2 regions of the Mycolicibacterium mucogenicum DSM 44124 genome follow, and region 2 is predicted to be linked to the other one. Evidence: predicted binding sites of a transcription regulator. Region 2 holds the regulator's gene; the other holds the start of a gene.
What was found. Region 2 encodes LexA, which represses DNA repair genes until DNA is damaged. Its sites were predicted from a motif close to CGAACANNTGTTCG; they were not measured.
Positions count from the first base shown of each region.

Region 1: C1S78_RS10935 (HNH endonuclease signature motif containing protein) is a predicted target of LexA. The motif match lies at 3,441-3,454, and genes of this name have one in related genera.

Region 1 is NZ_CP062008.1:2,252,479-2,262,402, reverse strand. It holds gene rimM (ribosome maturation factor RimM) at 1-504, opposite strand, end outside; gene C1S78_RS10950 (RNA-binding protein) at 507-749, opposite strand; gene rpsP (30S ribosomal protein S16) at 746-1,216, opposite strand; gene C1S78_RS10940 (nuclear transport factor 2 family protein) at 1,416-1,847, opposite strand; gene C1S78_RS10935 (HNH endonuclease signature motif containing protein) at 2,030-3,436, opposite strand; gene C1S78_RS10930 (D-alanyl-D-alanine carboxypeptidase family protein) at 3,623-4,501, shown strand; gene C1S78_RS10925 (D-alanyl-D-alanine carboxypeptidase family protein) at 4,566-5,399, shown strand; gene C1S78_RS10920 (amidohydrolase family protein) at 5,401-6,498, opposite strand; gene ffh (signal recognition particle protein) at 6,501-8,078, opposite strand; gene C1S78_RS10910 (FAD-dependent monooxygenase) at 8,213-9,658, shown strand; gene C1S78_RS10905 ([protein-PII] uridylyltransferase) at 9,639-9,924, opposite strand, start outside.
Region 2 is NZ_CP062008.1:2,485,507-2,495,430, forward strand. It holds gene C1S78_RS12090 (sunset domain-containing protein) at 1-1,887, shown strand, start outside; gene lexA (transcriptional repressor LexA) at 1,954-2,643, opposite strand; gene C1S78_RS12100 (LysM peptidoglycan-binding domain-containing protein) at 2,895-3,368, shown strand; gene nrdR (transcriptional regulator NrdR) at 3,480-3,944, shown strand; gene C1S78_RS12110 (alpha/beta fold hydrolase) at 3,952-4,974, opposite strand; gene C1S78_RS12115 (proteasome assembly chaperone family protein) at 5,019-5,960, opposite strand; gene C1S78_RS12120 (trypsin-like serine peptidase) at 6,152-7,003, shown strand; gene sthA (Si-specific NAD(P)(+) transhydrogenase) at 7,000-8,415, opposite strand; gene C1S78_RS12130 (DUF4192 domain-containing protein) at 8,586-9,650, shown strand; gene C1S78_RS12135 (iron-dependent transcriptional repressor DtxR) at 9,669-9,924, opposite strand, start outside.

The DNA.
Region 1 (9,924 bases), 230 kb from region 2:
AGGCGGATCGATCTCCACCAGACCGTCGGCCAGCGACACCGTCGGCACCATGTGGGTGACGAACGGCACCAGTACCTCGGCACCGGATTCGGTTCGGATGGACAGCAATTCGCCGCCCGGGGTGTGCAGCACCTCGGTCACGACACCCACGTCGACGCCGTCGACGGTGCGGACCTTGAGGCCCTCGAGCTGGTGATCGTAGAACTCGTCGGGCTCGTCGATGGGCGGCAGGCTGGCGGAGTCCACCAGAAACAGCGTGCCGCGCAACGCATCTGCCGCGTTGCGATCGGTCACACCATCGAGGCGGACCAGCAAGCGGCCGCCGTGCTCGCGCATCGATTCGACGACGAAGGTCCGTTCGGGACCGGGATTTCGGGCTCCCGGGCGGCCACGCAGCGATGATCCCGGCGAGAAACGCTCGCCGGGATCATCGGTACGTACTTCGACGACAACCTCGCCGCTGATGCCGTGCGCCTTGACGACGCGGCCGACCACGAGGTCCATATTTACTGGTCGGTGTCCACCACGTCGACGCGGATGCCCCGGCCGCCGATGCCGGCGACCAGCGTCCGCAGCGCGGTGGCCGTGCGGCCGCCGCGCCCGATGACCTTGCCCAGGTCATCGGGGTGCACGTGCACCTCGACGGTACGACCGCGGCGGCTGGTCACCATGTCGACCCGGACATCGTCGGGGTTGTCGACGATTCCGCGGACCAGGTGCTCTACGGCGTCGACGACGACGCTGCTCATTCGGCGGGCGCTTCGGCCTCGGCCTCAGTGGCCTCGGCAGCCTCGGTCTCGGCGGCAGCCTCAGCCGCTTCTTCCTTCTTGTCCTTGCGCTTCTTCAGCGTGACGGCCTCGCCACCGGGGGCGGCGTCGGCGTTGGCCAGCGCGGCGTTGAACAGGTCCAGCTTGGACGGCTTGGGCTCCTTGACCTTCAGGGTGCCCTCGGCGCCCGGCAGGCCCTTGAACTTCTGCCAGTCACCGGTGATCTTCAGCAGGGCGGCGACCGGCTCGGTCGGCTGTGCGCCGACGCCCAGCCAGTACTGCGCGCGCTCCGAATCGATCTCGATCAGGCTCGGCTCTTCCTTCGGGTGGTACCGGCCGATGACCTCGATGGCGCGGCCGTCGCGGCGGGTGCGCGCGTCGGCGACGATGATGCGGTACTGGGGGTTGCGGATCTTGCCAAGCCGGGTGAGCTTGATCTTGACAGCCATGTTCTGCACTTCTCCTGATGATTGCCACGCTGCAATTCAGCGACTCAGGCGGATTGCCCGGTCCGGTCTTGCCTCACGTGTGTGACCGCCGCGCGGCGCATTGAACGAGTCGCGGACAGACAGCCGACCATTCTGCCAGAGCAGCTGCGACCGGCCCAAATCCCGAGGACGCGCTAAACCACCCGGTGCCGGAGGCGACTCAGACCACCCGGTCGAAGCACTTGGTCTCGACGCGGCGGGTCATGCGCCACCCCTCGGCGGTACGGACGAACTCGTCCTCGTACCAGAGGCCGCAGAACAGCACCTGGGGCTGCGCATCGGCGTCCGCCGCGGGCAGCACCATCGGGTTGAAACAGATGGTGCGTGACTTCGCGGTGTCACCGGTGATGGTGACGTCGAAGTTGCCGAGCATGTGCGCGTAGGCCGGGAAGTTCGGCAGCACCTGCGCCAGCCATTCCTTGACCTCGGGGAAATGCCCGTCGATGCCGCCCATCGCGCGGTAGTCGATGTAGGCATCGGGCGTGAAAACCTGTGCCAGATCATCGAATCGGCGGGTATCGATGGCCGTCGAGTACGCGACCAACAGTTGTTGGATTTCCAGACGGTCCGAGATCTCTTCGAGGCTCAGCATGGTCCGATTGAACACCACCGGACAGCTGTCCGGATGGTGGGCCGGAGCTTGACGGAGTGGCGGCCGTCGGACCCGTTCGCGTCTCAGGCCCATCGAACATGCTCCAGCCGCTCCGGTACGCAAACTGAATCAGACATGAGGACCTCACGCGGCGGTCCTCATTACCCCGTCGCGCAGTCCAATCACGTCGCCGGACTGTCACTTTCACCGTCACCGCCCTCGCCCTCGGCCGGGTAGAGCGTGGGGTGGTGGTAGTGGTTGGTTCGGGGTTGGCCGATGTCCAGTAGTGGTGGTGGGGTCCAGTGAGCGCGGCCGTTTTTCATGGTGGTGGTCCAGCCACCGTCGGTGGCCAGGCGGTTGTCGGGTCCGCAGGCCAACGTGAGGTCGGTGATGTTCGTCTGGCCGCCGTCGCGCCAGTCGGCGACCGCGTGATGGGCTTGGCAGTCGGCGGCGGGCCGTGTGCAGTCCGGGCGGGTGCAGCCTTTATCGCGGGCGAACAGGGCCAAGCGTTGACCGGTGGTGGCGGTGCGCCGCGCCCGACCCAGATACAGCGGAACATCACCATGGTTGTCGAAGACGGTGAGGTAGCAGGACGCCCCGGCGCGGGCGGCCAGGTTCACCAGATCCTTGACTGGCAGCGGCGATCCGGTGTGGGTGTCGGCGACCCCGGCCCGGTCTTCTAACTGCTCGAGCGTGCAGGTCGCCACGATGGTGACCGGAAATCCGTTGTGCTCACCCAAATCGATGGACAGCAGCAACCGGCCCATCGTTTCCCAGGCATCGTGGTGACGCTGAGCCAAGGTGCGGTGGTCGTTATCGATCTGCTCTTGGGTGGGGGTGCCGCAGGTGCACGGGTGTTCGTCGGCGGGGTTGCACATACCGGGGGCGGCGTACTTGACCATCAACGCTTCGTAGACCGCGCGGGCTGTCGGGGTGAGTCGGCCCCGCAGTTCACTGCTGCCATCGGGACGCTGTTTACCGACTACGATGCCCCGCTCGCGGTCGGGGTCAGGGTCGCGGTCATCAGGTTCGGGACCGTCCTGATCCAACTCGTAGAGTTTGCGTTTGACCACCGACCGCAACCCCTCGGGGGTCAGGTGGCGGGCGGCGGCCACCAGAGCGCATTCAGCCTCATCGACAGCGGCCAGGCCCGCCCAGGCGGGCAGTTTGACGAAAAACGACTCGATGACATCGACATGATCACCATTGATCACCCCCGCAGCCACCGCGTCCGCGACATGCGGCCGCAGCGGCGGCAGCACTTCCCCGGTCAGCGACCGCCGCGGGCCCAGAAGTTCGGCGTGCCGGACCCGGCGACGAGCCTCCTCGCTGCTGAGCCGGTCCCGGGCACGCAGCACGTCGGCCCAGTTTTTCGCCCCGATCTCGTTGGCGGTGGTTTGGGCCTGCAACGCGGCCACCACGGCATGATCAACGGCTTCGGCGGCGCACCGCATCTGCTCACGGTGCGACTGCAGCGCCAACAACTCCGGCACCGACAGGGTGCTGTAATCCAGGGCGGCGGCCCGGACCAGTGCCGAATCGAGGTCGTCGTAGACCTCCTCCACGAGCGTGGCCGTGCCGATACCCATATTTCGAACACTAGTTCGAACCACCGACATTTCGCTGTGACGAATGAGGCCCTAGTCACCCACCGTGACCAGCGCAAACAAAGTGACCAGAGTTTTCCAAGATTGTCGGTCGCGCCGAACAGGAGCCACTGGTGCGACGACGTCCAGGCGGCGCCGTCCAGGTTCGGCCAGTAGGCTGCTGGCTCCATGGGAAGGTTCGCAACCGCCGTCATGGCGACCCTGACGCTCGTGTTCCTCGTCGCGCCGCCGGTTGCGGCCGCTGACCCCGACATCCAACCGGTCGGCACCGTGCAGATTCCGGCAGGGCCGGCACCGGCCTGGATCGTCGCCGACATGGACTCGGGCCAGATCCTCGCCGGTCAGGACATCGACCTGCGGCATCCGCCCGCCAGCACCATCAAGACGCTGCTGGCGCTGACGGCACTCAGTGAACTGCCGAACCTGGACGCGACCGTGGCCGGCACCGTCGCCGACACCCAGGTGGAGTGCAACTGCGCCGGCATCGTTCCCGGCCACGTCTACACCGCCCGTCAGCTGCTGGACGCGGTGCTGCTCGCCTCGGGCAACGACGCCGCCAACGCCCTGGCCGACATGATCGGCGGCTACGACGTCGCCGTCGCCAAGATGAATGCCAAGGCCGCCGCCATCGGCGCCGTCGACACCCACGCCGCCACCCCGTCGGGCCTCGACGGCGCGGGCGGTTCCGGCTGGACCACACCCCGCGACCTGGCCATCATCTTCCGTGCCGCGATGGCCAACCCCTACTTCGCGCAGATCACCGCGCAGCCCGCCGCGACGTTCCCCGGCAAGAGCGGCAACGAGCAGATCGTCAACGAGAACCAGCTGCTGCAGCGGTACCCGGGCGCCATCGGCGGCAAGACCGGGTTCACCAACGCCGCCAAGAAGACCTACGTGGGTGCCGCCGACCGCGGCGGCCGCCGCCTCGTCATCGCGATGATGTACGGCATGGTGCGCGAGGGCGGGCCGACCTACTGGGATCAGGCGTCACAGTTGCTGGATTGGGGCTTCGCGCAGGACCGCTCGGTCAGCGTCGGCTCCCTCTAACCGAGACCCGACCGGAATCTCGGCGCGAGCTGATCGCAGCCTGGGATCCGTAGCGTCGGCGCTCGTGCGCAAACTGTTCACGGCGACCGCGCTGGCCCTCGGCGCACTACTGGTGACGCCGATCGCTACACCCCTCGCCGCGGCCGAACCGTCCGGGCAGCCGACGGGCGCACAGGCGCTGGCGAACGGCCCCGCCAAAGCGTGGCTGGTCGCCGACCTCGATACCGGCCAGGTACTGGCGTCGCAGGACCCCAATGGCTCGTACGCGCCGGCCAGCACCATCAAGCCGCTGCTGGCGATGGTCGTCCTGGACAACCTCCGGCCCGATGCCCTGGGCCGGGCCAACGACTCGCACACCAAAGTCGAGTGCTCGTGCGTCGGGCTCAAACCCGGGCAGGTGTACTCCGTGCGGCAGCTCCTCGACGGGCTGCTCATGGTGTCGGGCAACGACGCCGCGAACATGCTGGCGGACATGCTCGGCGGCCAGCGCGTCACGGTGGCCGCCATGAATCGCAAGGCGGCGGCGCTCGGCGCCCGCAGCACCCGTGCCGGCTCACCGTCCGGGCTCGACGGGCCGGGCTGGGAATCGATCACCACACCGCGCGATCTCGGGGTGATCTACCGGGCGGCGCTGACCTATCCGGTGATCGCCGAGATCTTCCGGCAGACGTCGGCGCAGTTCCCCGGCCGGACCCTCACCAGTCAGAACGAGTTGTTGACCGGTTACCCGGGCGATTTCGCCGGCAAGACCGGCTACACGGACCGGGCCCGCAAGACGTACGCCGGTGCGGCACAACGCGGTAACCACCGGCTGGTCGTGGTGCAGATGTACGGCACCGGCGATCTCTACCCGCAGGCCCGGCAGTTGTTCGACTGGGGTTTCAGCCAGTACGCCTGAGTCAGTAGACCCGGCCGCGCAGGATCACCAGGGCTGGGTGGTCGAGCACGCCCGGTAGCCGTGGGTCCTCGGCGTAGCAGACCAGGTCGGCCGACGCGCCGTGCTCGAGTGCCGGACGCCCCAACCACTTTCGCGCATTCCAGCTGGCCGCTCCCAGCGCATCCGTCGGGCTCAGCCCCACCCGGCCGAGGGCGGCGACCTCGTCGGCGATACGGCCGTGGGCGATCATGCCGCCGGCGTCGGTGCCCGCGTAGATGGGAACGCCGGCCTCGTGTGCGGCACCGACCCGCTGCGGGCACGTCGCGTACAGGTCGCTCATGTGCTTGGCGTAGGCCGGGAACTTGGTGGCTTTCTCCGCGATACCGGGGAAATTCTCGATGTTGATCAGGGTCGGCACCAGCGCCGTGCCGTGGGCCAGCATCAGCTCGATGATGTCGTCGGTGATGCCGGTGCCGTGCTCGATGCAGTCGATGCCCGCGTTGATCAGTCCCGGCAGGGCCTCCTCGCCGAACACGTGTGCCGTGACGCGGGCACCGTTGGCGTGGGCGGCGTCGATGGCCTGTTTGAGGATGTCGTCAGACCACAACGGCGCCAGGTCGCCCACTCCCCGGTCGATCCAGTCGCCGACGAGCTTGACCCAGCCGTCACCGCGGCGGGCCTGCTCGGCGACGTACTGCGGCAGCTGCGATTCGTCTTCGATGTCGATCGGCAGCCCCGGCATGTAGCGCTTGGGCCGGGCCAGGTGCCGTCCCGCGCGGATGATCCGTGGCAGATCGTCACGGTCGTCGAAGGCGTGGGTGTCGACGGGCGATCCGGCGTCGCGCAGCAGCAGCGCACCGGCCTGCCGCTCGGTCTCGGCCTGGCGCTCGGCCTCGTCGAGTTCGACAGGGCCGCCCGGCCCGATGCCGACGTGGCAGTGCGCGTCGACGAGGCCGGGGATGATCCAGCCGCCGTCGAAGATCGTCTCGGCGTTCGCGATCGGCTCGGCCGAGAGCACGCCCTGGTGTATCCACCACTGCACCTCGTCGCCGTCGGGCAGTCCCCGACCGCGGATGTGCAGCCTCGGGGCGAGCGAAGCGACGGGAGAAGCCGCCCGCACGGCTACTTCTTCGGGAACTTCAGCTGTGACAGATCGAAGTCGGCAAGGCCCGGCGGCAACTCGTTGAGCCCCTGCGGCATGTTCGACAGGTCCGGGAAACCGCCCGGCAGCGCACTCGGGTCGAGACCGAACGGGTTGGCGGCCGCCTTCGGCGCCGTCGGGCCCCGTCCGCCCTTCCGCCCCTTGCCGGCCTGCTTGTTCTTACCCTTGGCGGCTTTGCGAGAGCTCTTGCGGCCGAACGGCATTCCCATCTGGCCGGCCATCTGCGACATCATCTTGCGGGCCTCGAAGAAGCGGTCGACCAGCTGGTTGACCTCGGCCACCGTGACACCGGAACCGTTCGCGATGCGCAGGCGCCGGGAGGCGTTGATGATCTTCGGGTCGGACCGCTCGGCGGGGGTCATGCCGCGGATGATGGCCTGAATGCGGTCCAGGTGGCTGTCGTCGACGGCCGCCAGGGCGTCCTTCATCTGGCCGGCGCCGGGCAGCATGCCCAGCAGGTTCCCGATGGGGCCCATCTTGCGGATCATCAGCATCTGCTCGAGGAAGTCCTCGAGCGTCAGTTCACCGGAGCCGATCTTGGCGGCGGCCTCTTCGGCCTTCTTCTGATCGAAGACCTGCTCGGCCTGCTCGATCAGGGTGAGCACGTCGCCCATGCCCAGGATGCGCGACGCCATGCGGTCCGGGTGGAAGACGTCGAAGTCCTCGAGCTTCTCACCGGCGGAGGCGAACAGGATCGGCGCGCCGGTGACCTCACGCACCGACAGCGCGGCACCACCGCGGGCGTCGCCGTCCAGCTTGGTCAGCACGACACCGGTGAAGCCGACGCCCTCACGGAAAGCGTTGGCGGTCGTGACGGCGTCCTGACCGATCATCGCGTCGAGGACGAACAGCGTCTCGTCGGGCGTGACGGCGTCGCGGATCGCCGCGGCCTGGGCCATCAGTTCCTCGTCGATACCGAGGCGGCCGGCGGTGTCGACGATCACGACGTCGAAGTGCTTGGCCTTGGCCTCGGCCAGACCCGCGGCGGCGACCGACACCGGGTCACCGGTGGTCATCTGGTCGATGGTCACGCCGTCGGGCGAGACTCCCGGATGCGGCGCGAAGACGCTGACGCCCGCCCGCTCACCGACGATCTGCAGCTGGTTGACGGCGCCGGGGCGCTGCAGGTCACAGGCGACCAGCAGCGGCGTATGTCCTTGGTCCTTGAGCCATTTCGACAGCTTGCCGGCGAGGGTCGTCTTACCGGAACCCTGCAGACCGGCGAGCATGATCACCGTTGGCGGGGTCTTGGCGAACGCCAGCTGGCGCGTCTCACCACCGAGGATGCCGATGAGCTCCTCGTTGACGATCTTGACGACCTGCTGCGCCGGGTTCAGCGCACCGGAGACCTCGGCGCCCTTGGCACGTTCCTTGATCCGGCCGATGAACTCGCGCGTGACCGGCAACGACACGTCGGCCTCGAGCAGGGCCAGGCGGATTTCGCGGGCGGTGGCGTCGATATCGGCGTCGGTCAGCCGGCCCTTGCCGCGCAGGCCTGACAGCGCACCGGTCAACCGGTCGGACAGGGATTCAAACACGGGGTTAAGCCTAACTGCAGCGCCCGTCGCCGGTACTTCGGCACCACCGTCCCCTTGACACGGTGACACCTCGACGCGCAGTATTTCATCACGTGATGAATTCATTGCCTGATGAATTAATTGAGGAGCCGGAGATGACCACTTTGAACAGCACCGACGTCGTCGTTGTCGGCGCCGGCCCGACGGGCCTGGCGTTGGCATGCGAACTGGCCATGCGCGGCGTCGCGGTGCAGCTGCTCGAACAACGCCGCGACATCCCGAACATCACCCGGGCCTTCGGCGTGCATGCGCGGACGCTGGAACTACTGGACGCCCGCGGCCTGGCCGACGAACTCGTGGCGCGCGGCCTGCCGGTCCAGAGCGTGAGCCCTGTCCCGGGCGCCGCGATCAACCTGCGGGAAGTACCCACCCGCTACCCCATGGTCTTGATGGCACCGCAGAGCCTGACCGAACGGGTGCTGACCGCCCGCGCCATCCAACTCGGCGTCGAAATCCGTTACGGCGCGGAGGTTGTCGGCCTGACACAGGACACCGACGGCGTCACCGTGCGCCTCGCGGACCAGAGCACGGTCCGCGCCGGTTACCTCGTCGGCTGCGACGGCGCACACAGCGCGGTGCGCACCATGCTGGGCATCGGATTCGCCGGCAAGCAGTACCAGACCCACATCCTGCTGGCAGACGTTCAACTGGCGAACCCGCCGGCCGACGGGCTGGCCGCCGCCAACAGTCCCGACGGCGTCGTGCTGCTGGTCCCGTTCGGCGACGGCTGGTTCCGCGCCATCGCCTGGGACCGGACCCGGGAAGACGTGCCGCTCGGCGAGCCGGTACCGCTTTCCGAGATCACGGCCTCCATGCGCCGCATCGCGAAAACGGACTTCGGCATGGGCGAGATGCGCTGGAGTACCCGGTTCCTGTCCGAGCGACGCCAGGCCGACCGCTATCGCGTCGGACGCTGCTTCATCGCCGGGGACGCGGCCCACATCCACTCGCCTCTCGGCGCGCAGGGCATGAACACCGGCATCCAGGACGCGATGAACCTGGGCTGGAAGCTGGCGTCGGCCGTCAAGGGCACCGCACCGGCCTGGCTTCTGGACAGCTACCAGACCGAACGCCATGCCGTGGGCGCCAACGTCCTGAAACTCACCGACGCTTTCAATCAGCTGGTGCTGGGACGCAGCCTGCCGCGGCGACTGCTGCGGCGCGTCGCGATCACCGCGCTCCTGAGCACCGGACCGACCCGGCGTGCGTTGGGCGGCCGACTCAGCGGAATTGCGATCAGTTATCCACGCAAGCGCGACGATCATCGACTCGTCGGGCGACGGATACCCGACATCGCGTGCGCGGGCACCCGCGTCTACGAACTGCTGCGCGACGGCCGGTTCCTGCTGCTGACCAAGAGCGGTCTGGCGCTCGGCCGCACCGACGTCACCTGCGCGGTCACCGGCGATGACCAGTTGCCGCCCGCCGTACTGATCCGGCCCGACGGATACGTCGCGTGGGCCGGGGCGGCGGCCGATGCGCCCGCCGCCGTCCGGAAGTGGTGCGGCAGCGCCGAACTCGCTAACTCACCTCAGCGGTGATCACCGCGGGCTTGGCCGGCGCAGGCGCGGGCAACACCGCGTACAGATCCTGTTCGAACGCCGTCCGGGCCTCGTCGGCCGTCAAGGATTCCGGAACCACCAGACCGAACGCGTCGACGACGGTGGCGCCGAGCGTCGTCACCTTGGCCCAGGCGACGTCCGCGCCCTTGCGTTCGACCACCGCGGCCAGGCGCGCGAGCAGGCCGGGCCGGTCGGCGCTGCGGATCTGCACGACCAACTCGTCGTCCGAGGAGCCCGGGAACCAC
Region 2 (9,924 bases):
CCGACCATCGACGAGGGTGCCGGCAAGGCCACCGACAGCCGGAACAGCACGTTCAGCGCCGCCGACAAGCCGGTGATCTTCTGGACGCCCGACAACGGCGCCTGGGTGGTCCGCGGTGCCATCAACGCGGCCTGGGACAAGCTCGGCGGTTCGGCGGGCACCCTCGGTGTGCCCACGGCCGACGAGTCCTGGAAAGGTGACGTCGTCACCCAGCCCTTCACCGGCGGTGAGGTGAGCTGGAACGCCAAGACCAAGACCTTCACCACCACGCCGGCCGACCTGGCCGGCCAGCTGACCGGGGTGGACGTGCCGGGCGACGCGACGACGGCCATCGCCGCGGCGCGCCGCGCGGCCGGCGGCCCGCAGGGCACCCTCGGGGACGAGCAGGGCGCTCAGTACAAGGTCGGCGACGGCGTGGCGCAGAACTTCGCCGGCGGCACCATCTTCTATTCGCCGGCGACCGGTGCGCACGCGATCACCGGCGACGTGCTGGCCAAGTACCGCGCAGCCGGCGGACCGCAGGGCGATCTCGGATTCCCCGCGAGCAACGAGACCGACGGCGGCATTGCGCCGAAGAGCCGGATCGCCACCTTTGCCGCCGCCGACAACCCGGCGATCTTCTGGACGCCCGAGCACGGCGCGTTCGTCGTCCGCGGCGCGATGAACGCGGCGTGGGACAAGCTCGGCGGCGCCACCGGCAAGCTCGGCGCACCGACCGCCGACCAGACGGTCAACGGCGACGTCGTCAGCCAGAAGTTCAGCGGCGGGTCGATCTCGTGGAACAAGTCCACCCGGGCGTTCAGCACCGAGCCGGCCGAGCTGGCGTCGCAGTTGGGCGGCCTGCAGGTGCCCAGCGTCGATCTGCCGGGTGGCGTGACCTCGCAGGCCGACGAGTCCGGCAAGTGGTACCAGTTCCACTGGTGGTGGCTGCTGGCGATCATCCCGCTGTTGCTGGTGGTGGTCGGCATCGTGATCGCAGCGCTGCTGCGACGCCGGCGGAGTGCCGGCCAGGACGCCGTCGACGACCAGGACGCGTACGACTACGACGACCACGAGTTCGGCGACGGGGAGTACGGCGATCCGCAGTATGCGGACGGCGGCGCCGACAGCGAGTACGGCGACGAGTACCCGGCCGAGGACCAACATTTCGACGGCCCGCACGGGGGACCCGAGTTCCAGAGCAACCCGGACGTCATCGACACAGCGCCGACGGTGTACCCCGATTTCACGGCCGGGCAGCCCGTGGACGAGCCGGCCGCGGATGAGCCGGCCGCGGATGAGCCGGCCGACGCCGAGTTCGAGGCACAGGCCGAAGCCGAGGCCCAGCCGGTGGACGCAGCCGAGCCCAGTGAGCCCACCGAGTCGGAGCCGGAAGGCGACGAGCCGACTAAGTCGGTGCAGCTTCCCGAGGCCCTGCGTCGCGGTGGTGCGGCAGCGGGCCTGACGGCGGCCGGGTTGGCGGGCTTCGCGGGCCTGCGGCCCCGGGACGCCGGCGAGCGGGCGGCTGACGAGGGTGCGCCCGAGCCGCAGGAGCAGATCGCCGAGGCCGAGGCGGAGGACGTGCCGGCAGCGGAACCGGCTGCCGAAGCGCCCGTGGAAGCGCCGGTGGACGAGCCGCCGGCGATCGCGACGCCGGCCGAGGAGGCCGTGGTGGCCGGCCCGGCCAGCGGCAGGCACCACGCGCTGGGGGCCGAGGAGCCCGAGACCGCGCAGATGTCGTTCCGCGTTGCCACGGGTGCGGAGCCGCCCGAGGGCTACGGCATCAAGGCCAATACGGAGTCGGGTTTGTACTGGGTGCCGGGGTCCCCCGGATATGACGAAGCGCCCGTCCAAATCTGGTTTGCCAGTGAGGAATTCGCGGTCACCAACGGGTTCATCCGCGGCTGACGTGAGTCACGACTGAGCCCCGCTGCGAGCGACTGCAGCGGGGCTCATCTGTAGGTCCGGCGGGCGTCAGATCTTGCGGATGACGGTCACGACCTTGCCGAGCACGACCGCGTCGTTGCCCGGGATCGGATCGAACGCCGGGTTGTGCGGCATCAGCCACACCTGGCCCTTCGTGCGCTTGAAGGTCTTCACCGTGGCCTCACCGTCGATCATCGCCGCGACGATGTCCCCGTTGTCGGCCACGTTCTGCTGCCGCACGACGACCCAGTCGCCGTCGCAGATCGCGGCGTCGATCATCGACTCGCCGACCACCTTCAGCAGGAACAGCGAGCCCTCGCCCACGAGTTCGCGGGGGAGCGGGAAGACGTCTTCGACGGCTTCTTCGGCCAGGATCGGGCCACCGGCGGCGATCCGGCCGAGCACCGGGACGAAGGTCGGTTCGGGCAGTGCGTCCGAACCGGCGACGTCGGTGGTGATGGTGGCGCCGGTCGAGTCGTCCGCGCCGCGCACGTCCACGGCGCGCGGGCGGTTCGGGTCGCGGCGCAGATAGCCCTTCTTCTCCAGCGTGCGCAGCTGGTGGGCCACCGACGAGGTCGAGGTGAGCCCGACGGCGTCGCCGATCTCCCGGATGCTGGGCGGATAACCGCGCGTGGTGACCGAGGTGCGGATGACGTCGAGGATGGTCCGCTGGCGCTCGGTGAGGCTGCTGGACCGTCCGCCTGGCTGGGCGTCCGTTGTGTCGGTGCTGTCGCTCATGGAGACGAATCTAGCCCAGTGCGCACGATTCATCAAACATGTGTTCGAGATCGGGCGGCTCGGCGTGTCGCGGGGTGGATCCGGTTGTGACGTCGCGAAAGGGGTCGCGGAGTCGGGGAACGGAACTTGTCGGTGGGTGGTCGTATCGTTCGCAACAGTTCGATCACATGTTCTACCGTTCGAACATTTGGGCGATATAGTCGAACATAAGAGCGATCGAACCTATGTACGAACTCCTGAGAGGAACCGACATGACCGTCATCACCCGCGAATACCCGACCGACGTCGTCGTCCGCACCGTGCCTCGGCGTTCAGATGTGAATCGGCACCGCCAGGCCCGGCTGCGGCCGGCCGGCTCTCGTCCCGCGGGCGCGGCCTTCCGCCACCGGGGCACCGGTGTCCTGACCTCCCGCGCCTCGCACCGCCGCAACCCGATCACGCCGTTGACCACGGTGCTGCTGGCCCTCGTCGCGGCCGGGATCACGGTGTGGCTGGGTCTGGTCGCGCAGTTCGGTGAAGCTGTCCAGCCGACGTCTTCGGCAGCATCGGTGCCCGCGCAGCTCGCGGTGGTCCGGGTGCAGACCGGGGAGTCGATCCAGCAGGTCGCCCGGCGGGTGGCGCCCGATGCGCCGGTCAGCGCCGTCGTCGACCGCATCAAGGAACTGAACAAGCTGCCGTCGGTGGCCCTGAATGCCGGGCAGACGCTGATCGCGCCGGTCGGCTGAGGACGGCCCGTGCGCACCTCGATCGGCACGGCGCCCGGCCGCGTCCGAGCGGCACGGGTAGGCTCGAGACCGTTCGAAACGGTCGATTGTCGGTGCGGCGAAGGAGCGGTGATGCACTGTCCGTTCTGCCGGCATCCGAACTCGCGTGTGGTCGATTCACGAGAAGCTGATGAAGGGCAGGCGATTCGGCGTCGCCGGTCATGCCCGGAATGCGGCCGCCGGTTCACCACGGTGGAGACCGCAGTCGTTGCGGTGGTCAAACGTAGCGGCGTCACCGAACCGTTCAGCCGGGACAAGGTGATCAAGGGCGTACGGCGCGCCTGCCAGGGGCGGCAGGTCGACGACGATGCCCTGAACCTGTTGGCACAGAAGGTCGAAGATGCGGTGCGGGCCACCGGATCTCCCGAAGTGCCCAGCCATGAGGTCGGGTTGGCGATCCTCGGTCCTCTGCGTGACCTCGATGAGGTCGCCTATCTGCGGTTCGCCTCGGTGTACCGCTCATTCTCGTCCGCTGAGGACTTCGAACGCGAAATCGAGGCGCTGCGCGCGCACCGCGGCGTCACGTCGTCGGGCTGAACGGCCGCTAGGTCGCGCTGCGTTCGTCGGTCTCCATCGCGTCGAACACCGCGGCTTTCATATCGACCGAGGCGTCCATCGTCTTTGTTGTGACGCCGGCCTGAAGAAGGCCGCGCAGCGCGTCACGGTCGTAGACCGACGGCGCGGTCGTGTCGATGAAGTCCTCGATGAGTTTCACGAACCGATCGGGATCGTCGTGAAATGGAAAATGTCCTGAGTTGTCGAAGAACTCGAGCCGGGAACCCGGCATCGCGGCGTGGGCCAGTTCGCCATGCGCGGCCGGGATGACGGCATCCTGGGTGCCCCAAACCAATTGCACCGGAATGGCTTCGGTCAAATAACATCGGTCCAGCATCGTCACCACCTGGCCGCGCCAGTCGACAACGGCACGCAGGGTCCGCGCGAAGGCAGACGAGGCCTTGGGCTCGGGCAGGTCGTTGAGGATCCGCAGCATGTTCGGCAGGTCGTGTCCCAGACCGGTCGACCCGAGGAGCGCGCCACCGAGACGCCCGGCGAACTGAAGCGCCGGGAGTACCAACGGGATTCGCAACAGTGCCAGCGCTTCGGTGCCCAACGGCAGCGCCGCGAGCCGCAGCGCGATGTTCACGTCGCGGGTGACGCCACCGGCGCCGACCAGCACCAGGCGCTCGACCAATTGCGGGAACTGGTAGGCGAACTGCATGGCCACGCCGCCGCCCAGCGAATGGCCGACGACCGTCACGCGTTCGATGTCCAGCACGCTGAGCAGGTCCCGCATGCCGTTGGCGTACGCCGCCACCGAGTAGTCGGCGCGCGGCTTGTCGGACTGGCCGTGGCCGAGCAGGTCCGGAGCGATGACGGTGAATCGCTGGGCGAGGCGCGTCTGCACGGTTTCCCACGTGGTGGAGTTGTCGCCGATGCCGTGGATCAGCAGGATCGCCGGCCCGGAACCTGCTATCCGGAAGGCTCGCCGGTAGCCGTGGATGGTGCGGTACTCCAGCCGCGGCGTCACGTCACGCACCGAGTGCAGGTTGGGCTTCCCGTCGGACATCGTCCCAGCTCCTTCCCATCGTGTCGGCCAAGCCGACCGCGTGGTCAGTCGCCGACAGTGCCGTCGTCGCCGGCCTGGGGATCGGAGAACCCATCGCCGGACTGTTCGGCGAGGAACTGCTCGAACTGTGCGCCGAGCTCGTCGCCGCTGGGTAGTTCCTCGTCACGTGCCAGCAACGACCGATTTTCCTGAGCAGCGACGAACGAATCGTACTGTTGTTCCAGTGCACTGACCACTTGAGCGACTTCGGCGCTGGCCTCCACCTGCTCGCTGATCTTGGTGTACACCTCGGCGCCCGCCTCGGACAGCTCGTGCAGCGGAATCTGCAGCGACGCGATCCGGGAGACCTCACCCAGCAACGCCTCCGCGGCGGGCGGATACGCGGTCTGCGCCAGGTAGTGCGGCACGTGCACGGTGAAGCCCAGGGCTTCGTGGCCGTGCTGAATCAGCCTGTACTCCAACAGGTTCGACACACTGGCCGGAACCTGCACCTCGCCCACCCACGGCGTGTGATCGGCGATCAGTTCCTTGTTGCCGGCGTGTGCGGTCATGGTGACGGGGCGGGTGTGCGGGACCGCCATCGGGATGGCACCCAGCCCGATGACCTGCCGGACCCCGAGCCGCTCGGAGAGCAGCCGCACCGCGGTGATGAAACGTTCCCAGCGCAGGTCCGGCTCCATGCCGGCCAGCAGCAGGAACGGCGTCCCGGCGGTGTCGTGCAGCGCGTACAGGTTCAGCTCGGGATCGTCGTACTTGGTGAAGTGATCGGTCGTGAACGTCATCAGCGGCCGGCGCGACCGGTAATCGAGCAGTTCGTCGATGGCGAACGACGCGACCAGTTCGGTGTCCAGCGTGTTTTTCAGGTGCTCGGCGGCCAGGCGGATGGCGTGGCCGGCATCGGAGAAGCCTTCGAGGGCGTGCACCATCACCGGTCCGCGGCCGTCGGCGGCCGACAGCTGGGGCGCGGGGAACTCCAGCTCGTACATGCCGCTCTGCTCGGGCTGATACTGCTGGCCCGGGCTGTCGTCGGGCCGCTGGCCGCTCGCGTCGGGCGCGTTCCCGTCGTGCTCGCTCACCTTCACACTCCTTGCCGTCCTGCGTGCCACACCTCGCCGGATGTGTCTCTTACAAGTGTCGCGCATTCTTGTGTTGTTCCCGGTGTCGGGCCGCAGTACGCATGGTGCACCAGGTGCTGCTCGTGCAGTTGGTATCGGGCAAGATCGGACAGATGCTGGGCACCCGATTGGCCGTGAGCGCGTGCGTCGCGCTGCTGGCCACTGCGTGCAGCCCGCCCACGATCAAAGCCGATCCCCGTGGTGGGGACGCCGGCACGGTCGCCGCGGGTGCGGCAGCGGTCCCGGGGCCCCGTCCCGATCCGCGCGTCGGAGCGGTGTTCCTGGGCAGCGATTCGGTGCACACCTGCAGTGGCGCGGTGCTCGATTCGCTCGCCGGGAATCTGATCATCACGGCCGCACACTGCCTGGATGCGTCGTTCGACGCGACATTCGCGCCCGGTTACCGCGGCGGTGTCCCCGGCGACTTCTGGCACATCGACGCGGTGTACCTGGATCCGCGCTGGGTGCGTGGCCAGGACCCGGCCGCCGACTTCGCGATCGCCCGGGTGAGCCACGGCGGCGCGGCCACGACCGAGACGCTGGAACATCGCGCCGGCGGCGGCTTCGTGCTCGGCACCGCGCCGGGCCCGGATGTTCCGATCACGGTGACGGGATACCCGCTGGGCGACGGCGGGGGCCAGGTCAGCTGTAGCGGGCCGACGTCACGCCCCGACCGCGGGTTCCCGGCGCTGCGCTGCCCGGGATTGGTGGACGGCACCAGCGGCTCGCCGTGGGTGTCTGCGGCCGAGGTCAGGGGAGTGGTCGGCGGCTTGCAGGGCGGTGGCTGCAGCGGCAACGACCTGTCGTACTCGTCGCCCTTCGATGTGCAGATCCAGGTGCTCTATCAGCGGGCCCAGGAGGGCGGACCCGCCGACCGTGCCACGGGCGCCCCCGACGACGGCTGCAGCAGCTAGACCTTGAACTGGTTCAGCGCCCGCAGCTTGTTCATCACGTCGAGCGCGGCGACCTTGTAGGCCTCGGAGAAGGTCGGGTAGTTGAAGACGGCGTCGACCAGGTACTCGACGGTCCCGCCGCAGCCCATCACGGCCTGGCCGATGTGGACGAGTTCGGTGGCGTTGGAGCCGAAGATGTGCACGCCGAGCAGCGTGAGGTCCTCGGTGGACACCAGGAGTTTGAGCATTCCGTACGAGTCGCCGGCGATCTGTCCGCGGGCCAGTTCCCGGTAGCGCGACACCCCGACCTCGTACGGAACCGCGCTGTCGGTGAGATCGACTTCGGTGGCGCCGACGTACGACACCTCGGGAATCGAGTAGATGCCGATCGGCTGCAGGTCGGTCATGCCCTTACAGGGCTCGCCGAAGGCGTGGTACCCCGCCAGCCGGCCCTGGTCCATCGAGGTCGCGGCCAGTGCCGGGAAGCCGATGACGTCGCCGACGGCGTAGATGTGGTCGACCTTGGTCTGGTAGTTGTCGTCGACGAAAATCCTTCCGCGACTGTCGATCTCGAGCCCGGCCTGGGCGACGTCGAGGTGCTCGGTCTGCCCCTGCCGGCCGGCCGAGTACATCACCGTCTCGGCGGGGATCTGCTTGCCGCTGGCGAGCGTGGTCAAGGTTCCGGCGGGACCCACGTCCACCGCGGTCACCTCTTCGCCGAAGCGGAACGTCACCGCGAGGTCGCGCAGGTGGAATTTGAGGGACTCGATGATCTCGGAATCGCAGAAGTCCAGCATCGTCGGGCGCTTCTCGATCACGGTCACCTTGGTGCCGAGTGCGGCGAACATGGACGCGTACTCGATACCGATGACGCCCGCGCCAACCACCACCATCGACTGCGGCAGACTCTTGAGGTCCAGGATCCCGTCGGAGTCCAGGACACGTTCTTCGTCGAACTTCACCCCGGCCGGCCGCACGGGCTTGGTACCGGTGGCGATGACGACATACCGCGCGCGGATGTTGACGTTCTCGTCGCGGGTGGGGTCCTCGATGACCAGGGTGTGCGGGTCGAGGAAGCGGCCGTGCCCTTCGAACAGCTCGACCCCGTTGCGCAGGAGCTGGTTACGGACCACGTCCTGTTCCCGGCCGATGACGTGCGTGGTGCGGCGCAGCAGATCGGCAGGGGTGATCCGTTCCTTCACCCGGTAACTGGAGCCGTACAGTTCGCGCTGGCTCATCCCCGTGAGGTAGACGACCGCCTCACGCAACGTCTTGGACGGGATGGTCCCGGTGTTCACGCAGACGCCGCCGAGCATGCGTCCACGCTCGATGACTGCGACGGATTTTCCCAGCTTGGCGGCGGCGATCGCGGCCTTCTGCCCACCGGGGCCGGATCCGATGACGACGAGGTCGAACTCCTGCGTGGAACCCATGACAGCCAGGTTGGCACGGCGCGGGTGATCACGCAGCCCGATCACCGGCGAACTTTGCGGAAACACCTCGAGTGGGGCCCGTTATCCACAGATCCGAGTTCATCCACAGACCCGCCCGCCCACTGCGTCGGCCGCCGATTCCTGACGGACCGTGCTGCCACCTTCAGGCCATGACAACTTTCAGCTCATTCGATTTTCAACTGAACCGGCCCGGCGCACTGATCGCGGCAGTGCCCGCGGTCCTGGGGTTCGCGCCGGAGAAGTCACTGGTCCTCGTCACCATCATCGGCGGCGAGATGGGCGCGGTCCTGCGCGTGGACCTCTCGGAAGGATTCTTCGAGGCCTTGCCCGACGCCCTCGGCCATCTCGCGGACATGGCTGCCGCGGCGGATGCGGACGCGGCCATCGGGGTGATCGTCGACGAACACAGCGTCGACTGCCCGATGTGCGCGGACATGTACCGCGACGTCAGCGACGAACTCGAGGAGGCGCTGGCCGACCACGGCATCGAGCTGTTCGCGGTGCACGTCGTCGACCGGGTGGCGGCTGGTGGCCGGTGGCAGTGCGCCGACGGCTGCGGGAACGCCGGCGTTGTCGAGGACCCCGAATCGTCGCCCGTCACCATGGCCGCGGTGCTCGACGGCCGGCGTCTCTACGCCCGGCGCGCGGACCTCGTCGAGGTCGTCGCCGTCACCGACGCCCGGCGTGCCGAAGCGTTGCGGCCGGCGATCGAAAAGCGTGCTGCCGCAGTGGATTACCGTGGCCGCCCCGACGCCGAGGCGCGCGCCGATATCGAGCACGCGGTGGCGTGTGCGACCGGGTCTCCGGACGGCTCGCCCTTACCCGACGACGACGCGGTGCGCCTGGCGTGTGCGGTGACGGATTCGCGGGTGCGGGACACGCTGTACGCCTTGGCGGTCGGTGAGCGCGCGGCCGCGGCCGAGTCGGTCTGGGCCTCGCTGACCCGCACCCTGCCCGCGCCGTGGCGGGTGGAGGCGTTGGTGTTGCTCGCGTTCAGCGCGTATGCCCGTGGCGACGGACCGCTCGCCGGGGTGGCATTGCAGGCCGCGCTGGACGTCGACAGCGGGCACCGGATGGCGGGCATGCTCGATGCCGCGCTGCAATCCGGCATGAGGCCGGACCGGATTCGCGAGTTGGCGCTGACGGGCTACAAGCTGGCCGAGCGTCTCGGCGTGCAGATGCCGCCACGCCGCATCTTCGGCAGGTCGGCGTGAGCCTCGTGGGCGCCCGGGTCAGACCTTCTCGACGCGGACGGCGTGCGCCATGTGATGGGGCAACTCGACCTGTTCGTGGCCGGGGATGACGATCAGGACGCTGCCCTGGTCGGTGGCCTGCACCGTGACACGCGCGTTCGGCACGACGCCGGCGTCCTTGAGCCGGGCGATCAGCTCGGTGTCGCCCTGGACGTGTTCGGTCAGCTGGCGCACCCGGACCGCGACCGGGAATCCGGTGGGCAGCTCGGTGAGCCGGACGAGGCTGACGTCGGTG